3 regions of the Aneurinibacillus sp. XH2 genome follow, and region 2 is predicted to be linked to each of the others. Evidence: riboswitches for the same ligand, from Rfam matches in the RefSeq annotation. Region 2 holds a riboswitch; each other region holds the start of a gene.
What was found. A riboswitch is a leader RNA that binds a small molecule or an ion and turns the genes downstream of it on or off. The one in region 2 is predicted to bind cyclic di-AMP.
Positions count from the first base shown of each region.

Region 1: it holds a riboswitch for cyclic di-AMP, as region 2 does, so the genes downstream of both, ACH33_RS04935 (LysM peptidoglycan-binding domain-containing protein) here and ACH33_RS02590 (C40 family peptidase) in region 2, are expected to answer to the same signal.
Region 3: it holds a riboswitch for cyclic di-AMP, as region 2 does, so the genes downstream of both, ACH33_RS13120 (hypothetical protein) here and ACH33_RS02590 (C40 family peptidase) in region 2, are expected to answer to the same signal.

Region 1 covers NZ_CP014140.1:1,013,758-1,017,032, forward strand. Annotated here, with positions in the region: gene ACH33_RS04925 (AHH domain-containing protein) at 1-256, shown strand, start outside; partial or broken gene ACH33_RS20030 (DUF4351 domain-containing protein) at 381-476, opposite strand; partial or broken gene ACH33_RS04930 (sigma-70 family RNA polymerase sigma factor) at 676-969, shown strand; gene ACH33_RS04935 (LysM peptidoglycan-binding domain-containing protein) at 1,029-1,820, opposite strand; cyclic di-AMP (ydaO/yuaA leader) riboswitch at 1,829-1,978, opposite strand; gene ACH33_RS04940 (polysaccharide deacetylase family protein) at 2,038-2,751, opposite strand; gene ACH33_RS04945 (cytochrome ubiquinol oxidase subunit I) at 2,903-3,275, shown strand, end outside.
Region 2 covers NZ_CP014140.1:532,113-535,387, reverse strand. Annotated here, with positions in the region: gene ACH33_RS02600 (sporulation protein) at 1-432, opposite strand, end outside; gene ACH33_RS02595 (thermonuclease family protein) at 593-1,165, opposite strand; gene ACH33_RS02590 (C40 family peptidase) at 1,312-1,836, opposite strand; cyclic di-AMP (ydaO/yuaA leader) riboswitch at 1,838-1,976, opposite strand; gene ACH33_RS02585 (YitT family protein) at 2,631-3,260, opposite strand.
Region 3 covers NZ_CP014140.1:2,658,156-2,661,430, reverse strand. Annotated here, with positions in the region: gene ACH33_RS13130 (DUF533 domain-containing protein) at 1-235, shown strand, start outside; gene ACH33_RS13125 (enoyl-CoA hydratase-related protein) at 371-1,168, shown strand; gene ACH33_RS13120 (hypothetical protein) at 1,306-1,659, opposite strand; cyclic di-AMP (ydaO/yuaA leader) riboswitch at 1,663-1,789, opposite strand; gene ACH33_RS13115 (hypothetical protein) at 1,960-3,147, shown strand.

The sequences.
Region 1 (3,275 bases), 480 kb from region 2:
TTATTTTGTGGCAAATATTATAAATGTGGTAGACGCGCTTTGTCTTGAACATTCAAAGGATAGTGTTTTTGAACTAGATGGAGAAAAAATATATTCGGTACAAAAATATGCGTTGACTAAAGAGAATGTAGCTGGGAATCATATAATTAAACTAAAAGGGGATGAGATACCAGTATTTGTGTCAGAAAAGTTTAGGGAAGAAATAGAGAAGAATGGGATTATTGGGTGCGACTTTCAAGAAGTAAAGGTAGTTTAGAGGTGGATACCGGACTAAACGTTTTGACTGGGAGTTCTGCATCTTAAAGGGGAGCATATCACAGTGTCATACAAGCCGGGTCTGCACCAGCATGCGAAGAAATTCTTTTTTTGGCTTCTACTCATTCTTTGGAAGTGTACCTTATTTTGCTTAGCAGTGCAGCCGCGATAGGATTGTCCTGCTGAATATAGTCACGCCAGTTTTTTTGTTTCAGTTCGACTTTTATTGATAATGATAAGTCTGTAACGTATAAAGTTGTATTTAAAGGGGGTTCCGTATTTTATTTTTTGGATAATTGTGGAGAAAAAAGATTGAATCCATCTGAACCGGATAAAGGTTGGGTTAACCAGTACTTTTTGTCGGGGAATGCACACACGAATATGGATCTGATCGCACAACACATACAACATATTTGGTTAAATGAAATATCCCTTATCGATATTCTTGGCACAGAAGCGAACGAAGTCGAAGATAAGGTACAGCTAAAGATTGAAAAAAACAAAATTTATCAGCACATTCATATCCTCGATGATAGGGAAAAAGAAGTTATTATTGGCCGCTTCGGGCTGGATAACGAAGAGGAACGGACACAGCGGGAGATCGCGCGTGAGCTTGGCATTTCACGTTCATATGTATCGCGGATTGAGAAGAGGGCTTTATTGAAGTTGTTTCATGAATTTTACCGCAAAAACGAGAATGCAGTGAAAAATTAATCGAACATATAAAAACAAACCGCCGAAAAATGGGAAAAAATTTTTCGGCGGTTTGTTTCTTATTTTAAAACATAAACTTTTATATTTTGAACGCCAAACTTACTTACATGTTCTGGTGAGCCTGGCACGAAAATATCCACGCGGTTGTTTTGAATAGCTCCGCCAATATCGGTGGCGTGTGCGATCATACCGCCTTTCGGAAGCCCCTGGAAGGAATAGCCTGTAATGTACACTTTGCTTCCAAGCGGAATCACATCTGGATCGACCGCGATGGTACCGACCTTCAGCTTATTGCCGAAGTAGTCCACACCTTCCCACCCGCCGTTTTCTTCAGGTGCAGCGGAATAAGCCGTTGCTTTTGAAAAAATGACGCGCTTATAGGTAAACTTTTTACCAGAGGCCGTTTTCACCGACGGACTGTCGGAAGTTTTGTTGGCTGCAATTGCGGTCGCTGGTTTGTTCGCTTTCTTTTTTGGTGCCTTTTTATCGTCTTGTTTCTTTTCTGGCAACACAAGTACGGTGCCGCCTTGAATATTTTGCGGGTCTACGTTTGGATTCGCGGCTTGCAGCTTTTGGACAGGAACGTTTAGCTTCTTCGCGATGGTCCAGAAAGTTTCTCCTTCCATGGCTGTATAGGTGTCCGGTAATTGAATCGTAGAACCGATTTGCAAGTTTAATGGATCAACGGATGGGTTGACAGCCTGAAGCGAAGTGAAAGGTAGATGATGAGCCTTTTCAATGTTCCACAGCGTATCATTTCTTTTTACTTTGTACTCTGCACCGGCGGCTATATTGGTGGCGCTTACGCATGCAGTTAATGTAAGTAAACCGGTAAATAAACTTTTTTTCATACAAAAAACTCTCCTCTCCTGATAGCCTACAAGGTTAGTTGCCGGGTTCGGGTTCAGGAGTTTACCCTATGCTTATCCATGTATCTTGATAAGCAATTCACCCCAAAAGAGTATCCCCTGCACTTCTTTATTTAAAGAAGTTTCGGCTTTTTTGTACCCCGACATCATAACACAAAAATCAAAAGAGGATCGCTGGTAATTATAAGTACTTAAAGTTTTATCTTTCTTTTTCTTGTAAAAGATGGGAAAGTGTTACGAATTTATACCCTTTTTTAGAAAGAATAGGAAGGATTTTCTCCACTGCAAGCAATGTTTGCGTCTGGTCGATACCGGAGTCGTGAAACAGAATAATATCTCCCGGTTTGGCTCCACTTGTTACTTTGTTAACTATGTAGTCGATCCCCGGATGTGCCCAATCGCGCGTATCTTGGTGGTATGACCAGATGACGACCGGATGTTTTTGTTTTGTCGAACTGAGAAGCACAGTATATGTTACTTCTCCTCCGGGTGGACGAAAGAAGCGCGGGTGTTTCCCGATTAGCGAGTAAATGACTTGATCGGTTTTGCGGATTTCATCACGTAAACGGGCCGTAGTTATGTTCTTCATACGCGGGTGGGTAAACGTATGGTTGCCGATTTCATGACCTCTGCGATTAATGTCCCTGATCACACGCGGATACCATTTCGCGCGCTGGCCCACGACAAAAAACGTCGCTTTGGCATGATATTTGTCAAGAATGTTTAGCAACTTAGCCGTATAGACAGGATGGGGGCCATCGTCGAACGTAAGGGCAATGAGTTTCCGCTTCGTGTCAACATGGTAAATAGGGGAAGCAGTCGATTTCGAGATTGCTGGCGCTGCTGGAAACACAGTGGCCCAGCAGCATAACAATGTGGCGATTAAGCTAACGAAAAGCTTCACAATTTTCATGTCTCTCACCGTTTTATGTAATGGTATGTATAATGTTTGCGCGTTTTTGGATAGGTATGCTTACAAAGGGTGGGAATGCATGCAGAATATTTATCGTGTAGGAAAACAATACTAAAGTGGAAAGCATTCCAGATGAGAGGAGCAGAAAACGGTGGATGATTTGCAACTAGCCCGGGCGTTGTTTGGGACGACAATGGGATTTCATATTATTTTTGCTACGCTTGGCGTGGGGCTTCCGCTGATGATTTTAACAGCAGAAGTTTTGCGCCAGTGGAAAAAAGACAAAGACTATGGCATTATGGCACAACGCTGGACGAAAGGATTTGCGGTGCTTCTCGGGGTGGCTATTCCTTCCGGCACCATTGCGGGTGTTCAGCTTTCCTTGCTGTGGCCTGGTTTTATGGAAGTCGTTGGGAAGGTTGTTGCTCTTCCGTTTCAGATTGAGATTTTCGCTTTTTTGTTGGAAGCGTTGTTCATGTCCATTTATGTGTATGCGGCCGATCGGTTGTCCGCGTCTATGCGCA
Region 2 (3,275 bases):
TTCGCGAAAGCCTAACTGCTCAAAAGCAGCAATAATGTTTTGGAAGCGCTGCGGCGGATTAACGCGAATGTAGTCGCGGTCCTGATTGTCTACCCCCGCTGCAATATCGAGATTGGTCACAAAATAATATGCTACCGTATGGCTTGAAATCAGCAGATCTTTCGGCAATTCATACCGAAACGGAAACACCTTTCTTTCTTCCGCCCCAATATTAAAATTGCAGGCAAACGGAATGGTAGCGATAGCCTGCCTGTATTCGTTTTGCTTCGTGCGAATGGCCATCATAAACTGAACGTCGATTTTTTTTATGTATTGTTCGACGGCACCACCCTGAATCACAAGCTCTCCTTCGACTGTATCGCCAAGTATAAACTCGCTATTGCGAAGTACCAGATCTACTCTGGCCGACCCGAATCCCAGCTTCGCCATCATCTTTTTGAACATCTCAACGACTCCCTTCCTTACCGAATGATTCTAACTATCCTGAGATTTTATGCAAAAAATACCTGGCTATAATTGTTATCCGTTATACAGCATAACCTTATTCTTCTATCCGTGTATGCTATACGTGGCAACATTATAAAAGTTTCAGCTATTTTTCCACTTTGCGATCCGGAAATGCTTCCTTAATGTTCTTCCATACGCCGCGCTCCGCTTCCCGCGCTTCCGTTTGCCATTCGCGGATCTGGTCGACGTATTTTACATTCGGCGGAAACGTCGCCAGGCGCGCCAGACCACTTCTAACAAGCGTACCATTGAAAAATTCCCCTTTACCGTCTTTCACATCAAGATATACATAACGCAGCCACCGTCCGTACCGATCCGTGGACTGGACATCTTTTTCAAGCCAAACTTCCTTGCCTTCTAGACGCCTCGTCGTATATTGCTTTGCTTCTTCTCCGAGATATCCTTTCGGCCGGTTTGGTGCTTTCGATTCCGGCGTATCAACAAGAATCAACCGTATCTTCCGTTCTTTTCCCTTCACATTTACCACAAATGTGTCCCCATCCACGACTCTAACCACTTTTGCCTTCTGCAGTTGCTGCTCGTTAACATTTACGACTGCCTTTGTTTCTTGAAAACTGTCCTGGGAACCTGTGCTACAGGCAGCAAGTATCCATACGCAAATAAACCATATGATAGACAAGCTCGCCTTTCTTCCCATGTCTCATCCACTCCACTTCATTTTTGTTCTAGATATGTTTTCCAGATAGAAAAAACTCGCGGACAAATGCTTCGCAAGTTTTTCCTAATCATCAAGATAAAAACCAGCCTATCGACATAGACTGGTTTTTATCTTAGTCATATTTTCTATTTTACAACACGACGGGCAGTTACATAATACTTTTTATACCAAGAACTGTTCAAACTGCTGATCGTAACATTATATTTCGTGTTGGCCATATGCAGAATTTTTCCACTCCCGATATATATACCAACATGAGTAATATCCCATTTGTTTTTCTTAGTGCTAAAAAATACTAAATCTCCTTTTTTTAGCTGGTTTTTTGGAACGTATGAGCCAAGCTTTACCTGTTTGTCATCATCCAGCGTATTTATGTTAATTCCGTTCTTTTTGAATATATAATAAATAAAACCGGAACAATCCATATATTTTCCAGGCACATAGGCATGTCTGTACTTTGCTTTGCCAATCAGGCCTTTGCCAGTATTGATAATATTGTCAATCACACGACTTTCGTTACTGATATTCAAAGTACTTCCGTATTTTGCAGAAATATCTGCAGCTTCTGCCTGCATGGGTGCAGCCATTCCCCCAAGCAAAATTCCTGCTGTTAATAGACTTGCTGTTACTGCTTTGAAATTTTTTTTCATGATTCCCTCTCTTATCTGCCGACGAGGTTAGCTGACGGGTTCGGTCGAAAGACGCCCGACCGCGCATGCGCGGTTTCACCCCAAATCATTGGTTCCCCCGTTCCAACGTGTATCAAAATTGGATTAGGCATATGTTTTGTTTCATGTATACCATAACGTACATAGAATACGATTTCATTATAATAAATGTGGATATGAAGCCTCTTTTTGTAATTAATTTCATATACTTACATCATATATAGACGGTCAGATAAGCCTTTCAATAGGCGAACTCAAACCAATAAAAAAACAAATAGACGGCCCGATTCTGAGCCGTCTGTTCGCTTTCTTTATTTGATTTTATGTTGAGTGACTACAGAAGGAGAGTCTGTAATGGTGTTTCTAACTGCCTATCCAGTATAATTGCAATAATAAGAATAACAAAAAAAAATACTGGCTAATTTCATGTAGTTTTTCGGATCTCTGTTTCGCATAACGGAAACAATTGCTAACGTCCCAAATAAAATGAGTCCCGCAAACCCTATAAGTTCCATTAACGCCCACATAAAAATGAAGCCTCCTTTATATGTTCAACCACTTCATCCTGAGAAGCTCCGCATATTCATTAAGATAAGAGTAACATAAGTTCCTGAAAAGACAAAAAGAAAGAAGCATCAAGTATATCATGGCAAAAACAAAAGAAGGTTATCCAGTCTAAAACAGTAGGAACAACCCTATTGTTTATATCTTACTGCTAAATGTCAGCCATACGAAAAACCCCTGCACAGGGGTTTTTCGCTAACCAAATTATCCATTCAAATCATCTGCTCAGACAATTGCTGCTCTCCCTCTTTTTCTTCCCCAAAATGCACAGTCCAGGTAATCACTTTTCCGGCAACAATAACCGCCAGAATCGTATAAAAAAGTTTATCTAAAGGCAAAAAGAATGAAGATAAACCTAATACGATTAAGTCTAAAATGAGAAACACGGTTCCTATCGATATACCGGTACCTTTACTGATAAAAAGACAGAGCAAATCCTCTCCACCCGTTGTTCCGCCATAGCGCAGGACAAGTCCGGCACCATAACCGGTGATAATCCCCGAAAGAACGGAAGCCAGCACCATCATATGGCTAAAATCAAAAATCAACGGTGAATACAATTCGCACAACTCATAAAATAAGGAAAAAGCAAACGTGCCTAGAGCCGTCTTTAAGATAAACTGCGGACTTTTTTTGAAAAGAATCAGGATGAAAAACGGGAGATCAAATAGAAGTATTGTGATTGCAGGTGAAAAGTCAAATACGTACTTAAGCAGAAGAGAAAGACCGACAAAACCACCTTCTAATAAATTGTTTTGGAAATTAATGTGGTAATAGCCAAAAGCCAAAATAAACGTTCCTAACAAAATCATCAAAACCGAGCGAATACTTTGTTTCCTCATATAAGAAGCCTCTTT
Region 3 (3,275 bases), 1.5 Mb from region 2:
GTTAGCATTAGAGGTAAGTCCTTATCTTACTACACTGGAGAAAATGATGTTGATTCGCAAAATGTTTAAGTTGGCGTCGCTGGACAAGGAAATTGTGTCGGAAGAAATTGCTCTTATCTACTCGATAGGGCAGGCGCTTGGTCTTGCCCTGGATAAAATCAAAGAAATCGAACAGTGGGTAAGGGAAGGGATTGCTTGGATGGCGCGTTGGGAAAACATTGTGACAAACCGTTAAGGAACTTTCGTTGCAAAATATATTTGTTGTGCTATTCATATGATGAGCATTAATAATAGAAGGAAAACGCATACATTTGTCGAACTTTTACTGCAAAAGTGTATGGAAAACGATAGGAAAAGTGAGGGCAAATGCATGAATAATGAAGGAGCGGCAAAATCGAAAGTACTGATGGAAAAAGAGGGACACCTTGCATTTGTAACACTGAATCGTCCCGATGAATTGAATTGCTTTGATTATGAAACGCTCACGCAACTTGAGCAAACTCTTGATCAGATCCGCTTTGACAGGGACATCCGTGCCGTCATTTTCACTGGGGCTGGAGAGCGTTCGTTCAGCACGGGTGCGGATCTGAAAGAAAGACGGACAATGAGCGAAGCGCAGGTACGCCAGTTTATCCATAAAATTCGCTTCGTGTTCGATATGGTAGAAGAGCTTCCCCAGCCGACCATCGCCGCGATTAACGGCTTTTGTTTCGGCGGCGGCTTTGAAATGGCGCTAGCCTGCGATTTTCGTTATGCGGTCGACTCAGCGAAGCTTGGCATGACAGAAGTAAGTTGGGCGATTATTCCGGGCGCAGGCGGGACGCAGCGCCTGCCCCGCCTTATCGGAAAAGGCAAAGCAAAAGAACTGATTTTGACAGCGCGTAAAATCGATGCGGCAACAGCTGAATCGCTCGGCATTCTTAACGGAGTGACAACGCGTGAGGGACTTATTCCTAAATGCCGGGAACTGGCGGAAGAAATAATGCAGAATGGGCCGCTCGCCGTTATTCAGGCGAAATATGCTATCAACTACGGGACGGAAGTTGATTTGAAAACCGGCTTGAAAATTGAAACGAAAGCTTATGAAACGATTATTCCGACTAAAGATCGCGTGGAAGCGCTCAATGCTTTCAGCGAAAAGCGCAAGCCGCAGTTCAGAGGAGAATAGTGAGAGGATGAGAAGACAAAAAACAGACTATAGCGAGGTATCAATCTCGTTATGGTTTGTTTTCTATCAGGCGTGTTGATTAGTCAATTTTAGCAGCATTTAGTTTGACACCCTGCTGTAAAAGCAGGGTGCGTATATTATTTAGTCACAGTAATAATTTTGTTGTAGTGGCCTGGTCGCGCATAGTCCGGTTCGCAGAGAATGACTATGCTTTTGTCATCTTCATATACTGAACTCACTTCCATTGTCCCGATGCTTTGCGTATTAATATCGAGGTAGAAATGCAAGCATTGGTGTTTATTTCCCATAATTTCGGCTGATACTTTTTTTAGAATTCCTTTCATTTCTTTCTTCTCTTGGTTTGTTTCCACTGTTACAGTCACTTTTTTCCCTATCAAAGCGGACAAGCATTTTTTAGCATCAGTTTGTAGTTCTTCCAGTGACTTTGCTTTATTTTCCCTCTTCAATACACTCCTGAAAAAGCTGACCATAATTCCTCTCCTTAACTTTGCCTACGAGGTTAGCTGACGGGTTCGGACACAAGGCAATGCCCTACACCAGAGGTGATTCACCCCTATTATATGGGTCCCCCGCTCCTTTCGGATTCGGCGATTGAATCATGATTGGATTATAATAAAGCACAGGCACGATTGTTGTCAATTAGATTTTTAGCGTGCACGGATTACGTGCTTTTGATGCTTTTCGTGTCGTTTTTTTCCCAGTAAAATAGTGTAGGAAAAAAAGAAAAGCGTGTCGAATACGTTGAGGAAAAGGCAACAGGAGGATGAAGCATGGTCAGACAATTCCTGCGCAAAGTATTTGCAGGACGAAAGCAGAAAGAACACGAAAGTGAGTGCGTGGATGCGGAACGGACGGGCGAGATACCTTGGGAAGAGCTAGCGGAGGAAAGTGCTTCTCTACCTAATTCGGGGGAAAATGAACATGGTTCAAACAGAGCGTTGGAACGACGTGATGAGCCGCAAATATATGTTATTACCCGGGAAAAAATTGAGCATCACAGTTATAAACAAATCGCTCGTATAGTGGAAGACATTTTAGGACAAATTGAGCTGGGGTTACGTCGAGAAGGTCGGCTGCAACTGCGTCTCTCTCCAGAACTGATGGCAGAAGCGGATGAATTTTTAGGCAAACGCATCGGAAAATACATTGAAGGGGCGGAGAGAGAAACCTATGATGCGACCGCATTTTTTGATTGGACAGATGAGGAGACGGCACAGATTTACCGGACGTTCGTGCTTCCTTCTCACCCGGAAAAACAGCGAACGTTTATGCAGAGCCGATTTGTGATGATTTATGATACGTGCGAGGCGCTTGGATGGGATGCTCGTGAACGGGCTACAGCGTTTGCCGAAGCCATTGGCTGGGAATTGGACGAAGCGGATTGGCGCCGTTTTGAAGAATGGTTGAAGATGATGTCGGAACGTATTGCGATGGAAGAAAAGCAGGCGGAGATAGGGGGGGAACCGGAGCGCGCAGAAGAGGAAGAAGAGCTGGCAGAAGATAATGAGTTCGCCCATATTACGCCCATCCAAATTTCGCGCGAAGAGGTTGAGCAGGAGGATATTTCAAAACTGGTTACTTTTTTTGACGAAGTGTTGCAAGACAAAGAACGGATTCGCCAGAAAAAGGCAGGACTTGTGTTTTCATTTTACGGTTTTTCCGGCGAACTGGAAGATGTTATGCAGAATGAAGCGGTGAACGCCTGGGCAAGTCGCCTTGTTGAACAATATCCGTACGTGTTTTATTTTCTTAATGACGAATACGTGCCGATGACGCGATTCGTTACTTCTATGGTGGTGACTTCGAGCGTTAACGGGGATGAAATTGTATTTAACGAGGAAGAACTGGAAAAGTTTATCGCATTTATCCGTGAGGCGCTTGCTCGTTTGGCGGAATGGACGGGAGAGAACCCGAATCTCATCATTCAGGAGTTTGAACAGAAATTGTTTTGGACATAGGAATGTCGCTTTTGGAACGAAGGTGCATCTTTCACAGAAAGGCAACGTAAGAGCGGAAAGAAGAGGTGAATGTTTTATCTCGATTTTGGCGAATGAATAGCGACGGGGAAAATATAAAGTGTAAGGAA